DNA from 2 places in the Thalassotalea piscium genome. Region 1 is predicted to be linked to the other one. Evidence: predicted binding sites of a transcription regulator. Region 1 holds the regulator's gene; the other holds the start of a gene.

Region 1 (8,088 bases):
CGGTTCGTGATATGCGCAGCATAGTTCAAACGTTAGTTGAGTACGGACCAAAGAGTCAAGATCCTGAAATATTAACAGCAGCAGTGCGCATAAGCTTACGAAAATTTATCGTGCAAGAGCTTGTTGGCTCTGACATTGAAGTACCTGTCATAACATTGTCGCCAGAGTTGGAACAAATGTTGCACCAGTCAATGCAAATGGCGGGAGATGATGGTGCTGGTATTGAACCTGGACTTGCTGAGCGACTACAACAGTCTTTGACTGAAGGGGCGCAGCAACAAGAAATGGCCGGTGAAACACCCATTTTATTAACGTCAGGAATATTAAGAACAGTTATGGCCAAATTTGTTAAATATACCATCCCAGGATTACGAGTAATTTCATATCAAGAAATACCGGATGATAAACAAATTAAAATTGTAAGTTCAATTGGTCAGTAGTCTGATAATTCAAACCGAAAATATAGCTAGTGTGATAAGTTTATGTGCGTGAAGCTGGTGTAGGAGTTTTTATGAAAATTAAACGTTTTGTTGCAAAAGATATGAGAACCGCCTTAATTGACATTAAGGAAGAATTAGGCGCAGATGCCGTTATCATGTCAAATAAAAAAATTCCTGAAGGTGTCGAATTAATGGCAGCTGTCGATTATAACCAAAAAGCGCCTGCAACATCGGTGCCTGAAGAAAATGAAGACAGCATACCCAATGATGTAGTTTCTATCAGTAGTCAGGCATTTCAGCCTAGTGATAAAAGTGCTAACGAGCAACCGCCGGTTGATAGTTTGTCAGCATTATTAAACCGTACGGTTCAAAAGCCCCAGACAGCAACAAATCAAAATAAGGCTAGTTCACCATCTCAGAATGTAGCAAAAACAGATAGTGATATTGAAGACCAACTTAAAAGCTTTACCGATAGACTAGAGCAAAATGCTCAACAAACACCTCAAGTTCGCTCAGCACATCATACTGATGAGGTAATGCAGCCTTCAGCGCCTCATGTAGCTAATGAGTATGCAAATCAACAGTATCACCATACTGACTCTGCTAATGAAATTGAAAAAATGCGTCAAGAGATGCACAGTATTCGTCAATTATTAGAGCATCAAGTGTCTGGATTAATGTGGCAAGATATGGCACAAAAAGATCCTGGCAAAGCTGTACTTGTAAACCGCTTAATGCAAATGGGCATCACAGAAGCATTAGCAGAGCAAGTAGCGAGTTACATTCCAAGTTCGGCCAATGAAAGTCAAGCATGGGAACATGCAAAAAACTTATTAACTCAACAGCTTAGTACCACCAGCAATGACATTATTCATAAGGGTGGTGTTGTATCGTTAATTGGTCCTACTGGCGTTGGCAAAACTACAACTATTGCAAAACTAGCAGCGAGATATGCACAAATACATGGTGCTGATCAAGTGGTTATGATCTCAACAGATAGCTACCGTATTGCGGGTTTTGAACAACTTTCCACTTATGGAAAAATTATTGGTTGCCAAGTTAAAATGGCGAAAGACGCTCAATCGCTTGATTTATTGTTGCAACAATATGCGAATAAAAAATTGGTTTTAATCGATACCGCTGGCATGGGCCAACGTGATATGAGATTAGCCCAACACTTAGCAACACTTGTAGCAAACTCACGGGTAAAAATAAGAAATTATCTAGTTCTTGCAGCTAACTCGCAACAACGGGTTATGCAAGAGAATGTTCAACGGTTTAAAAAAATACCACTAGCGGGTTGTATTTTTACAAAGCTAGACGAAAGCTTAAGTGTTGGTGAAATAGTTACCACAGCTATTCAAAATGGTCTGCCGATCGGCTATCTTACTGATGGGCAAAGAGTACCAGAAGATATTAAAGTTGCAAATGCTGAAAAGTTAGTTACTCTTGCTGAAAGAATGGCAAATAAATACAATAATCAACACGTTTCGCGACCAATGCCCATGACTTCTGCTGCAATTGTGTAATACTGATAAAACGAGAAAGAATATAGATGATCGATCAAGCGAGTGGCTTAAGAAAAATGCAAGATGCAAATCACAACAGTAGAAAAGGAAGTAACCCTGTAAAGGTTATTGCTGTTTCAGGCGGTAAGGGGGGTGTAGGTAAAACTAATATATCACTTAATACTGCAATTGCTTTAGCTCAACTTGGTAAACGGGTATTGGTTTTAGATGCCGATTTAGGCTTAGCCAACTGCGATGTTATGCTTGGTTTAAGAGTGCAGCGTAATTTATCTCATGTGTTATCAGGTGAGTGCGAGCTTGATGATGTCATTATTAAAGGTCCAGCTGGCATTAATATAATTCCTGCAACCTCTGGTACCCAATCTATGGTCGACTTAACACCAGCTGAGCATGCAGGTTTAATTCGCGCTTTTAGCGACATGAAAACTAAGTTTGATGTTTTGGTTGTTGACACCGCGGCTGGTATTTCAGATATGGTGCTAAGCTTTGCAAGAGCTGCACAAGATGTACTTCTGGTGGTATGTGATGAACCCACTTCAATTACTGATTGCTATGCTTTAATGAAACTATTAAGTCGTGACCATGGCGTATATAAATTTAAAGTTGTCGCCAATATGGTACGTAGTCCAAAAGAAGGACAGCAGCTTTTTGGAAAATTATCAAAAGTTAGTGAACGTTTTCTTGATGTTGCGCTAGAATTAGTGGGTGTCATTCCTTTTGATGAAAACATACGAAAATCTGTACGTAAGCAACAGGCTATTGTTGAAGCTTATCCAGATTCACCAGCAGCGAAGGCACTTAAACAACTTGCTGAAAAAATAGTTAAGTGGCCAATACCTCACCAAGCGTCAGGTCATTTAGAATTCTTTATCGAGCAGTTGTTAGAAAATAAATCGTAATAATCCAATAAAACTAAGTACAATCCATAAAATAGTGGTGGGTGATAGTGGCTAAAGCAAATGCTTACATTAATCAAATAGATAAAACTACTCTACTAGAGCAACATACCGTTTTAGTAAAACGAATAGCCTACCATTTGCTTGCTCGACTTCCCGCTAGTGTCATTGTTGACGATCTTATACAATCAGGCATGATTGGCTTATTAGAGGCAGCTAATAATTTTGATAATACTAAAGGCGCTAGTTTTGAAACCTTTGCTGGGATCAGAATTAGAGGTGCGATGCTTGACGAAATACGCCGTGGTGACTGGACTCCGCGCTCAGTTCATAAAAATAGCCGAATGGTTAACGAAGCAATTAAACACTTAGAAGCCGAACTTGGTCGCGACGTAACTGATATTGAAGTTGCTGAAAAACTTGATATTTCGTTAAATGAGTACCATGATATTCTTAACGAGGTAAGTACGGGAAAGATTATTGGGATTGAAGACTTAGGAGTTAGTGAAGACGCACTAAGTCAGTTAGAAGATAGAAGTAACAACAATCCTTATAGCAATATAGAGCAAATAGTTTTTAAAAAAGCACTCAGTGAATGTATTTCTACTTTACCCGAACGCGAAGCTCTAGTACTGTCGTTGTATTATGACGAAGAATTAAACTTACGAGAAATTGGTCATGTCCTTGACGTTAGTGAGTCAAGAGTAAGTCAAATCCATAGTCAAGCGTTACATCGATTAAAAGCACGTATGCAATCGTGGAAAAGTTGATTACAATATAATAAATAGAATTTAGAACTATATCCCCGGAGGGTGTCTTGGATAAAAATATGAAAGTACTTGTTGTTGACGATTTCTCAACAATGAGACGTATAGTGAAAAATCTTTTACGCGACTTAGGCTTCACCAATATTTCAGAAGCAGATGACGGTAGTACAGCATTACCTATGCTTCAAGGCGGTGATTTTGATTTCGTTGTAACCGACTGGAACATGCCAGGCATGCAAGGTATTGACTTATTAAAAGCAATTCGTGCAGACGCTAGCTTATCGCACATTCCTGTATTAATGGTGACAGCTGAAGCTAAAAAAGAGCAAATTGTTATGGCAGCTCAAGCTGGCGTAAATGGGTACATTGTTAAGCCATTTACAGCTGCAACGTTGAAAACCAAGCTTGATAAAATATTTGAGCGTTTAGGGTAAACCTTAACCGTTAATTAAGGACGTTGCATGAGTATTAATACGAGTGTCCATGTGTCGCTGGAACAGGCAAAATTATTGGTTGAATACCTTGAAAGTAATCAACAAGATAAAGCCGATGAGTTAGTCGCTGAGATACAAAATCCGATCAATACCGCGCTTTTTGCTGAAATTGGTAAATTAACGCGTCAATTACATGATTCGTTAACTAATTTCCAAGTTGATTCACGACTCAACGATTTAGCTAATGCAGATATTCCTGATGCAAAAGAGCGCTTAAACTATGTGATTAGTCGCACAGAAGAAGCCGCTAATAAAACCATGGATGCTGTAGAGTCTATTTTTCCTGTTGTTGATACTATTCAGCAGCAAATAGCTACGGTTAAGCCTTTGTGGCACAAGCTGATGCATAACGAACTTGAACTTTCAGAATTTAAAGCATTATGTGCCGATATTGACGTTTTACTAACAACAACAGAAAAAGAAACATCGCACATGCACGCCTTAATGACCGATGTATTAATGGCGCAAGACTTTCAAGACTTAACCGGGCAGGTTATTCGTAAAGTTATTGACTTGGTTAGAGAGGTTGAAGAAAGCTTAATTAACATGTTAACGGCCTTTGGATTAAACTCAGAACGAGATAAAGAAAAAAAACAACCTAAAGTGGGCGATAACTTAGTAGAAGGCCCAATTGTAAACACAGAGAATAGAGATGACGTTGTTTCTGACCAAGATGATGTTGATGATCTTTTATCAAGCCTAGGATTTTAAGAGGAATTGTTGGATGTCTTATGAAGCAGATGAAGAAATTCTACAGGATTTTTTAATCGAAGCAGGTGAAATACTTGAAAGTTTATCTGAACAACTTGTTGAGTTAGAGAACGATCCAAATAACGCAGAGTTATTAAACGCTATTTTTAGAGGCTTTCATACGGTAAAAGGTGGCGCAGGCTTTTTAGCATTAACTGAACTTGTTGATGCTTGCCATGGTGCAGAAAATGTCTTTGATATACTGCGTACCGGTAAGCGTGCAGTAACCGCAGATTTAATGGACGTTATCTTAAAGGCGTTAGACACCATTAATGAAATGTTTAGCCAAGTTCAAAATAGAGAACCTGTTGATGCTGCTGATCCCGCACTTCTAGAACAACTTCACCGTTTAAGCGAGCCAGAAGGGGCTGCACCACCAGTTGAAACTACTGTGGTTGTAGAAAATACGGTAAGTGGTAATGAATCTAGCGTTACTTCAAGTGATGAAATGTCAGAAGATGAATTTGAACGACTCTTAGATGAATTACATGGTACAAGTGCGCCAAGCACTCCTGCGGTAACTAGTTCGAATAATAGTAATGATATTTCAGATGATGAGTTTGAATCATTGTTAGATGAACTGCATGGTCAGGGGGCATTTTCTTCTGATGTGGCAAAAACACCACCAGCGACACCGGCCAATAAAGCCTCGTCTAATGATATATCTGATGATGAATTTGAATCACTGCTAGATGAATTGCATGGTCAAGGAAAGTCACCACAAACAAGTCAAAAACCAGTAACCCCCGCGCCTACAGCCGCACAAAAACCGGCAGCCGCACCTGCATCAAAACCCGCACCAGCGCCTGCAGCTAAACCAGTGGCAGCTGAGAAAAAACCTGGACAGAGTAGCGCTCCTCAAGGTGAAACAACGGTTCGTGTTGACACGCAACGCCTTGATCAAATAATGAACATGGTTGGTGAGCTCGTTTTAGTGAGAAATCGCTTAACAAGTTTAGGTATGACCAAAGAAGATGAAGAGTTGACAAAAGCTGTGTCAAACTTAGACGCAGTTACTACAGATTTACAGGGCGCGGTAATGAAAACGCGCATGCAACCGATTAAGAAAGTTTTCGGACGTTTCCCTCGCGTTGTTCGAGACTTAGCGCGTACCTTGAATAAAGACATTAAGTTAATTTTACAAGGTGAAGAGACCGATTTAGACAAAAACTTAGTTGAAGCATTAGCTGATCCACTCGTGCATTTGGTGCGTAACTCAGTAGATCATGGGATTGAATTGCCTGACGATCGTGAAGCCAAAGGTAAAAGTCGAGAAGGTACCGTCATTTTATCTGCTTCTCAAGAAGGTGACCATATATTACTGACTATTCGTGACGATGGTGCAGGTATGGACGCTAATAAATTAAAAAGCATTGCTATTGAGCGAGGTGTCTTAGATGAAGATGCGGCTAATAGAATGTCAGACAAAGACGCCTTTGCTTTAATTTTTGCGCCAGGATTTTCTACCAAAACTGAAATATCTGAAGTATCAGGACGTGGTGTTGGGATGGACGTGGTGAAAACGAAAATCACCCAACTTAATGGTACTGTTAATATAGACTCAGAAATGGGCGTAGGCACAGTACTAGAAATTAAAGTGCCACTTACGTTAGCTATTTTACCAACGCTAATGGTTATTGTGGGTAAGCAAACTTTTGCTTTACCACTAGCGGCTGTAAATGAAATATTTCATTTAGACTTAACTAATACCAATTTAGTTGATGGTCAGCTCACCATTATTGTTAGAGAGAAAGCTATCCCGTTATTCTACCTTGACCAATGGTTGGTTAGAAATCATGTTGAGAATAAGCGTAAAACGGGCCATGTTGTTATTGTACAGCTTGGCACGCAGCAAATAGGTTTTGTTGTTGACAGCTTAATTGGTCAAGAAGAAGTAGTAATTAAACCATTAGATCGACTTTTACACGGTACGCCTGGTATGGCGGGCGCTACAATTACGAGTGATGGCGGCATTGCACTCATTATTGATGTAGCTAATATGCTAAAATATTATGCGAAAAAATCGATCGTGAATAAAAAGTTACGCTCATAATAATTACACAACTAATCCAGTTTTGTAAAAGACAAAGAGAAGTTAAATGACCTACAGGGTTTTGGTGGTAGACGACTCCAGCTTTTTTCGTCGTCGTGTTAGTGATATTTTAGAAAGTGACCCTAACCTCACTGTGGTAGATTTTGCGGTTAATGGTCAAGAAGCGGTAGATAAAGCTAAGTCGTTAAGACCTGACGTGATCACCATGGACATTGAAATGCCAGTACTTAATGGTATTGATGCCGTTAAGCAAATAATGGCGAATTCTCCAACTGCTATCTTAATGTTTTCTTCATTAACGCATCAAGGCGCAAAAGCTACTTTAGAAGCTTTAGACGCGGGAGCATTAGACTTTTTACCTAAGAAATTTAATGAAATTGCAAAAACAACGAGTGATGCAGGACATATTTTAAAACAACGGGTATTAGAGATAGCCCAAAAAAAAGGCAAAAGTACACGTAGAGCCTTATCAACACCAGCTTCAACACCATCATTACGAAGAAAGTTTGACAGTAGCTTGTCGCGTGAACCTACTAGTACATTCACTAGATCGACCAGTACTCCTGTTGTAGCTAGTATTCCTACTAGAAGTGCAGGTAACTTAACTAAAAGCAAGTCATACAAGCTTTTAGCTATTGGAACATCTACCGGAGGGCCTGTTGCACTTCAAAAAGTATTAACAGCATTACCAGCAGACTTTCCTCTTCCTATTATTATGATCCAGCATATGCCTGCTGCTTTCACTTTAGCATTTGCAAACCGACTTGATTCTTTATGCAACATTAAAGTCAAAGAAGCCGAAAATGGGGACGTGCTTAAACCAGGGCATGCATATTTAGCTCCTGGTGGTAAACAAATGATAGTAGAGGGCAACAGTAACAATGCTAAATTAAGAATATTTGAAGATGATTCACCTCGTATTGCTTTTAAGCCAAGTGTTGATATTAGCTTTGGTTCAGCAGCTAAAGTTTTTTCAGGAGATGTGTTAGGTATTATCTTAACGGGAATGGGCGCTGACGGTAGAGAAGGTTCGCGTTTGTTAAAAGGCAAAGGGGCAACCATTTGGTCACAGGATGAAGCAACTTCTGTTGTTTATGGAATGCCACAAGCGGTTGCTGTAGCAGGTATATCAGAATTAGTATTACCGTTACTTGAAATT
Region 2 (8,088 bases), 1.1 Mb from region 1:
AGAAAGAGCAAGGCTGGCAACTTAATTTTTCGAGTATAGCTAAAATATGGCGAGCAGGTTGTATCATACGTGCTGTCTTTTTACAGTCAATCACACAGGCGTTTGAGCGAGAGCCTACATTAGAAAGCTTATTAGTTGATCCTTATTTTGTAGAACAACTGAATAAGCATCAGCTTAATTGGCGAAGCGCTATTGCTTCTATATCCTTACTTGGTATACCAGTAGGAGCTCTGTCATCATCGTTAGCATATTTTGATTCAATGCGTAGTAATGTTCTACCGGCTAATTTATTACAAGGACAACGTGATTACTTTGGTGCGCATACTTTTGAAAGGGTAGATCAGGTACAAGGTAAGAAATACCACATTGAATGGGCAACAGCTAAAAAAGAAATGAAGGAACTATAACCTATGACTAAAGATCCCTACAAAGATAAATTAAGTGACGACGCTTATCGTGTATGTCGTTTAGCTGCAACAGAGCAACCTTTCTCAGGAAAATACAACGATCACTGGTTAGATGGCGTATACCATTGTGTTTGTTGCGACCAACCATTATTTCAGTCTTCGAAAAAGTTTGATGCCGGTTGTGGCTGGCCAAGCTTTTATCAGGCAATTGAAGGAAACGTTAACTATTTACCTGACCATTCACACAATATGGTGAGAACAGAAATAGAATGTTTACAGTGTAACTCACATTTAGGTCATGTATTCGATGACGGGCCTAAACCAACGGGTAAACGCTACTGTGTAAACTCATTGAGTTTAACCTTTGTTGCAAAATAAGTGCTTATCCCTAGAGCACTAGGAAGTTTTGCGTTCGAAGTATTATAAAGTAGCAAAATGTTTACAATTTAGCCAAAGCAATACGATGGAAGTGAGTAAAAACTTGTAAATTAATTCTTTGTAACCTGTAGAGAATTATTTCATGTTCTATTACAATAGCGCCGCATTTTGTTATTTTATCTATAACAGGATAAAAATAGCTTACCGTTCATTTGACTGAAATAAAAAGGTTTACGTAATGACGTCTCATCTCGAGGAAGAGTATCAAATTAGTTGGCAAGAGCGCCAAACATTTGCTGAAAATATGCAGCCGATTATTGGACAGCTTTTTAGAAATAAAGGCATTGAAATTTCGGTATATGGTCGTCCATTAATGACGGCTACTTCAATTGATATTATCAAAGCACATAAATCAGTTGCATTGCATGAAGAAAGCAAGCTTCGTTTGCGAGAGAGTTTTCCTTTTGTTGAAGCATTAAGCAAAATGGATTTAGCCCCTGCACGTATTGATGTAGGTAAGCTTGCTTACCGCTATTTATTTCAAGGCGGAGCAAATGGACTTTCAATTGAACAATATTTAGAAAAAGAACTTGCTGATATTGGAAAGTCTGCAACAGCACCTACCTCTAAAGATGTTGTTTTATATGGTTTTGGCCGTATTGGTAGATTACTTGCTCGTTTATTAATTGAGCGTGCGGGACCAAGTTCAAAGCTTAATTTACGTGCTATTGTTATTCGTCCAGGCAGTGAAGGGGACTTAGCAAAGCGTGCTAGTTTACTAAGACGAGATTCTGTACATGGTGCATTCAACGGTAGCATTACTATTGATGAAGAGAATAGCGTAATAAAAGCTAATGGTGCCTTTATTCAGGTGATATACGCCAAATCACCTTCTGATATTGATTACACAAAATATGGTATTAACAATGCCTTAGTCGTTGATAATACTGGTATTTGGAGCGATGAAGAAGGTTTAGGACAGCATTTACAATCAAAAGGTGTTGATAAAGTATTACTAACAGCACCTGCAAAAGGCGATATTAAAAATATTGTTTATGGCGTAAATGAAAATATGATTTTATCTGAAGATAAAATTATATCTGCAGCTAGCTGTACTACAAATGCAATCACGCCGGTACTTAAAGCGATAAATGATGAGTTTGGTATACGTAATGGTCATGTTGAAACCGTTCATTCGTATACTAACGATCAAAATTTGATTGATAATTATCACAAAGCACCTCGCCGTGGTAGAAGCGCACCATTAAATATGGTGATCAGTACAACTGGTGCAGCAAAAGCTGTAGCTAAAGCACTTCCTGAGCTTAAAGGCTTGTTAACAGGTAACGCAATCCGAGTACCTACGCCTAATGTTTCAATGGCGATAATGAATTTAAACCTTAAAACAGCTACTGACAAGCAAGCGTTAAATGATTATTTACGCAATATTTCATTAAATTCAAACTTACAAAACCAAGTAGACTATACAGCCTCAACTGAAATTGTTTCGACAGATTTAGTTGGCTCACGTTACGCAGGTGTTGTTGATTCACAAGCAACAATTGTAGATGGTGATCGTGCTGTACTTTATGTTTGGTATGATAATGAGTTTGGTTATAGCTGCCAAGTAGTGCGTGTAATGTTAGAAATGGCGGGAATTCAAGTGCCTACATTACCCGTTATTTAGTTCTTTATTTTGTTTTTAAGAAGGCGCTTGTAGCGCCTTTTTTATTAGCGAAATTTTAAAAACTTCTAAAGCTTTACAGAATAATGCCGATAAACTATTAATAGCAATCTCACTAACTATGTGATCATTTCTACTGGCTAAAACAGTTTACTATTGCGTTATTTATTTTATAATTATCGCTACGAGGATGTAGCTTGTGTGGGTAATGCAGGAGATAATTGCCCTGACAACTAGCTATGAAAATAAACGCCTTGCATTTGACTGTTTTCACTGAGTATAAAATAGATCACTTAATTAATGAAACTGGTATAACATGTTCAAGAGTCAGCTGATCAATATAGGAGGCAAAAAATGGCGTTAAGTATGAATACAACAACCCCAGTTAACACTGAAACAGCACACGGTATTAAAACGGCTAACTTAGTTAAGGATCAAACTGAAGTCGAAGGCCAAATGGCCTTAGATTTAATACAATCTGCAAATATTAATACCCAGTTAGCTGCTCCAGCACCCGTGGGACATAAGGGCCATATTATCAACATAACGGCTTAAAATAGTAGTACTAAATACATCGAGCAGGTTTGGGTAAACCTGCATATTTTGTGGCTTGTTTTGCTGGTCCTTCTGGAAATAAACGGTATAAATACCGACTACTTGCTTTTTCTTCCCCAAACTCTGCTTTCATCGCCTTGGTTAATGCCCTTATAGCAGGTGAGGTGTTAAAGGTGAGATAAAATTCACGTACAAATCGAATAACTTCCCAGTGCGCTTCGGTTAGCGTTATTTTATCCTGCTCTGCAAGTACTAATCCCAACGCTTCATTCCACACAGTATGATCCAATAAATAGCCCTGTGCATCTGTTTCAAAAGTCTTGTCGTTGAATATAATCATTATTGCCAAGTGATCACGTTGTTGTGGTTAAATAATAAATCAAGTAAATCACTGTAGCTAATTAAGTTTAAATTAGTTGTTGGCAACGACCTCGCTCGCATGTGCGGCTCTATTGCAAAACATTGAGTGTATGGCACTTTGATTTGAATTTCTTTAATAAAGTCTTGGTTAACATTGTAACACCCGTCATCTAGCAGCACTATAACATCGTCAGGGGCTAAGTTAGTTAAAGCTAGTGTAATTGTGTTGTTTATGAGTACAGAGTCTCTAATTAAGTGTAGGGTAGTCATTAGCAGCCTTAAAAGGTTAGTAGTACATCATGTTGATGGAGTAAACGAGAAAACTCATGAGTAGTTATCACATTTACGTTACCTATATGAAAGTCAGCTTTGATATTTCGATCCGCTAGACTTTGCTGACAAATGTATACTTTTTCTAGATCATAAAACTCAAATGCTGAGAATGTTTTTAGAAAATTTTTTACATTAATTATTTCGGGCTGCTGTCCACTTATTAATTGGTATACACCATCGCCTTGAAAAAATAAACTCGTTTCTTGTTCGTAGCTACCATAAATTAACGCTACATCAAGTGCCTCTTTTGCTATCGTTTTAGCAAAAGGAGCTTTTGTATTTACAATAGCGACTGTTTTAGATTTTACGCTCATTATAACTGCACCAATCTATCGGCTTGACTCGTTAACATTACTAATTCACCAAGGCCCGAAAGGGTGAATTCATGATGTAATAATTGCGTTTCTTCTGCAGGGTTAATTAACCCGCGTTTTTCTGCAGCAGTTGCACATAAATGTAATGGTATACTATGCTCTTGGTGAAGTGCTTTCCATAACGCTGTTAATTGTAATTCGTCGCTTGGCACAGATAAAAACTTACTGGCATTTAATACGCCATCTTGATAAAAAAATACACCAGAAATAGTAATGTTATTGTTAATCGCCTGCTCAATTAGTTTATAAGCAGTATGAGTTATATTAGCTGTTGGTGAACTAGTAACTATTAAAGCGAGTGATTTAGTCAATCTAAAATACCTTTATAAATTTAAGATAATAAAAAAGCCTCGCTAAACGAGGCTTTTTATTATAAATCAATTTACTGTAAATGTTTAATCATCACCACCGAAAGCGCCTAATAAATGCAACAGGCTAGTGAATATATTATAGATGTTTAAGTATAGAGATACAGTTGCGCGAATATAGTTACGTTCGCCACCATTTATGATGCGACTTGTATCAAATAAGATCAAACCTGACATTATTAAGATAATCGCAGAGCTAATTGCTAATGAAACAGCAGGAACTTGGAAAAATAAATTTGCTATAGCTGCAATTATTACCACAATTAAACCAACCATTAAAAAACCACCCATAAACGAGAAGTCCTTTTTACTGGTTAACGCATAACCTGATAATGAGAAAAAGATAAGGGCAGTTCCGCCAAGTGCTTGCATTATTAAAGAGCCGCCACCGGGTAACGAAGCATAATAGTTAAGCATTGGCCCTAGAGAAGCACCCATCAAACCAGTAAATGCAAATATCCAGAAAATACCGCTTGCTTTATCTGCCTGTTTATTAACAACAAATAATAAACCAAAAGCGGCTAATGTCATTACAAGGGCTACCATATGAGATAAACCCATCGCCATTGAGATACCTGCAGTAACAGCACTAAATGCTAATGTCATCGACAAAAGCATATATGTATTTTTTAATACTTTATTGATTTCAATTGCAGAGCTTTGGCTCGCTGTTTGAAAACCCATATTTGATTGCATAAACATTCCTCTAAGAACTTCATTATATAATTATAAGATAAGGTCTTTTAAGTAAAGTTCAAGTGCTTTCAAACATTACTTTAATACCTTGTGACATATTATGGCATGCGATATTTCAAATTACTACGCTATTGTTGCTTAAACTGATCAATAATTTGTTTCCGTCTGTAACAGGATATACTATGCCCATTAATTAAGCCGCAAGCTTGAAGGTATGCATAGCAAATTGTTGAGCCTACAAATTTAAACCCTCGTTTTTTCAAATCTTTACTTAAGATATCAGAAATTACAGATGTAGTAGGTGCGGCGGTACTGTCATCAATATTGCTTACTAACGTTTTATTACCTACGAACTGCCAAAGGTAATTACTAAATGAGCCAAATTCTGATTGAACAACAATAAACTGTTTAGCATTATTAACTGTCGAGGTAATTTTTAGCCTATTTCTAATAATCTCACTATTAAGCATAAGCGCATCTATTTTTGTTTGATCAAACTGGGCAACCGTTTCGATATCAAAATTGTAAAATGCTTTTCGGTAGCCTTTACGCCTTTTCAATATCGTGTACCAACTTAATCCAGCCTGTGCAGACTCTAAAATTAAATTTTCAAATAAAACTTTATCATCATGTGTGGGAATACCCCATTCGTTATCGTGGTATTTAACATAATCAGCTTTTTTTATATCAAGCCAAGAGCACCTTATTAATTTGTTATCGTTCATAAAAACCTTAAAACTGATTGAATCAACACCAAAGTGCTTAAAAAAATAGCAAACGCACTAAAAATTTAAAATTACTCTTTACAAGATAATTTCGACACTTTAATATTCGCCTCGTTCAAAAGCAAATCGCTTTTTAACCATTGGTGAGATGGCTGAGTGGTCGAAAGCACCGGTCTTGAAAACCGGCAAGGGTTTGTAGCCCTTCTAGAGTTCAAATCTCTATCTCACCGCCACATTCTAAGAAACCGCTAATTTATTAGCGGTTTTTTTTCGTCTAAAATTTACTAAACAGTATAATTTGGTTTGTAGCGCTAAACCTTCGAGTAGAGTTCAAATCTCTATCTCACCGCACATTCTAAGAAACCGCAACTTTAACGAGTCGCGGTTTTTTTTCGTCTAAAATTTACTAAACAATATAATTGGGTTTGTAGCGCTAAACCTTTGAGTAGAACCAAAATAATTGTTTGCCTAAAGGCCAGCATAAATCGCAATATGTAGGTCGGTATTTATGCCGACAGAATAGTTTGTGATAAGTGATGGCCTAAAGGCCAACCTACAAGGCAATTGCTTAAAGGCCAGCATACATCGCAATATGTAGGTCGGTATTTATGCCGACAGAATAGTTTATGGTAAGTGATGGCCTAAAGGCCAACCTACAAGGTAATATGAAGTTTCGTTTAAAGTTTATAAAGTAGTGTGGGTTTGTAGTGCAATACCTTCGAGTAGAGTTCAAATATCTATCTCACCGCCATATTTAGAAAAATAATCAACTGTGGTGGTCTAAACACACTCCTACAATTTAAATATCTTTTAAATATTGTTAGTGATTATTGTAAATTAATTGTATTTAGTGATAAAAATAAACGTGTGTACATCAAAAGTATTGTAATTTTATGTGGTTATGTCATAAATAACGAATATTTAAACTATTGAATTGAGTTAGTCTTTGAAAGAGAAGGAAAAAATTGCATTATTTATAGATGCAGATAATGCACCTGCAGCAAAAATAGATGTAATATTGTCTGAGCTTGCTCGTTATGGTGTGGTCAACATTCGTAAAGCATACGGTAATTGGAAAAGCCAATGTATTAAGCCTTGGGAAGATGTTCTTCACGAATATGCCATTCAACCCATTCAGCAATTTGATTTAACTAAAGGTAAAAATGCCACTGACATTGCGCTTGTTATTGATGCAATGGATATTCTTTACACCAAAGATGTCGATACTATTTGCTTAGTTTCTTCTGATTGTGATTTCACCCCTCTAGTTACGCGTGCGCTTGCTGATGGTAAGTTCGTTATAGGTTTTGGTGAAAGAAAAGCACCAAGTGCGTTTGTTAATAGTTGTTCTAAATTTTTGTACCTTGATGATATAGAGCAAACGGAACAGCCAATTCAAAAACGTAAACCGAGTATTAAAAGCGATACACGCTTAATGAACATGTTACGTCAGGCAGTTGAAGCATCAGAAGAGGATGATGGTTGGGCACAATTAGGGCCAATTGGTAAACATATCTCTAACCATGCATCTTTTGATCAACGTAACTATGGTTTTAAAAAGCTAAGTGATCTGTTCGCAGCGATCGATTTATTTGAAATGAAGCGTACTAATGGATCTGTCACATGGGTAAAAGACAAACGTAAACATAAGTCAGCTTAAATAGGTTGATCAAATAATCTAACCACGAGAGTGAACTTTATTGAACCTGAGCCCTAGATAACAGATGAAAGAGTAATACCTATAAGGCTATATTTTTCATTTGCTTACTGTCAATTAATCGTATTTCTTATTGGTCATATATCTATCTGATTAGTGAATCAAGGCAAGTTTGGATACTTAATAGTAAGCTATTAGTAGTTAATTTACGTTTTTTGGTTCCAGATAAAAACCAAGTGCTTGCGTCTATGTAGCTAATGCAGATAACTTCAAAAATTGTGATATTGACGTGAACAGCTTATCCATAACTCATTTACTACCTTTCTACCTAGTTTCTTTCATCAACTTAGTATATCTAATACTGTTTTGAATACAGCAATGCTGTTTGATGTTATAAACAACTTATACCAGTTTCAGTAATTAAGTGATCTATTTTATACGCAGTTAAAACAGTCAAATACACGGCATTTATTTTAATAACTAGTTGTTCAGGGCAATTATGCTCATGCATTACCCACATAATCTACACTCTTGTAGCGATAATTATAAAA

The links. The regulator FliA, encoded in region 1, starts transcription of late flagellar genes. The targets are predictions, from matches to a motif close to CTAAAGNTNNNNNNNNNNNNGCCGATA.
Region 2: a site for FliA is predicted at 2,538-2,564, ahead of QUD79_RS07990 (cytoplasmic protein). Genes of this name have one in related genera too.

The regions. Positions count from the first base shown of each region.
Region 1 covers NZ_AP027362.1:771,563-779,650, forward strand. Annotated here, with positions in the region: gene flhA (flagellar biosynthesis protein FlhA) at 1-440, shown strand, start outside; gene flhF (flagellar biosynthesis GTPase FlhF) at 512-1,969, shown strand; gene QUD79_RS03330 (MinD/ParA family protein) at 1,996-2,868, shown strand; gene QUD79_RS03335 (RNA polymerase sigma factor FliA) at 2,913-3,635, shown strand; gene cheY (chemotaxis response regulator CheY) at 3,683-4,066, shown strand; gene QUD79_RS03345 (protein phosphatase CheZ) at 4,094-4,837, shown strand; gene QUD79_RS03350 (chemotaxis protein CheA) at 4,851-6,929, shown strand; gene QUD79_RS03355 (protein-glutamate methylesterase/protein-glutamine glutaminase) at 6,976-8,088, shown strand, end outside.
Region 2 covers NZ_AP027362.1:1,849,620-1,857,707, forward strand. Annotated here, with positions in the region: gene gnd (NADP-dependent phosphogluconate dehydrogenase) at 1-407, shown strand, start outside; gene msrB (peptide-methionine (R)-S-oxide reductase MsrB) at 411-785, shown strand; gene QUD79_RS07985 (glyceraldehyde-3-phosphate dehydrogenase) at 1,024-2,472, shown strand; gene QUD79_RS07990 (cytoplasmic protein) at 2,836-3,024, shown strand; gene QUD79_RS07995 (TusE/DsrC/DsvC family sulfur relay protein) at 3,035-3,364, opposite strand; gene tusB (sulfurtransferase complex subunit TusB) at 3,364-3,654, opposite strand; gene tusC (sulfurtransferase complex subunit TusC) at 3,663-4,031, opposite strand; gene tusD (sulfurtransferase complex subunit TusD) at 4,031-4,402, opposite strand; gene QUD79_RS08015 (Bax inhibitor-1/YccA family protein) at 4,487-5,155, opposite strand; gene QUD79_RS08020 (DNA-3-methyladenine glycosylase I) at 5,284-5,880, opposite strand; tRNA gene QUD79_RS08025 (tRNA-Ser) at 6,023-6,113, shown strand; gene QUD79_RS08030 (NYN domain-containing protein) at 6,827-7,540, shown strand; gene QUD79_RS08035 (hypothetical protein) at 7,929-8,057, opposite strand.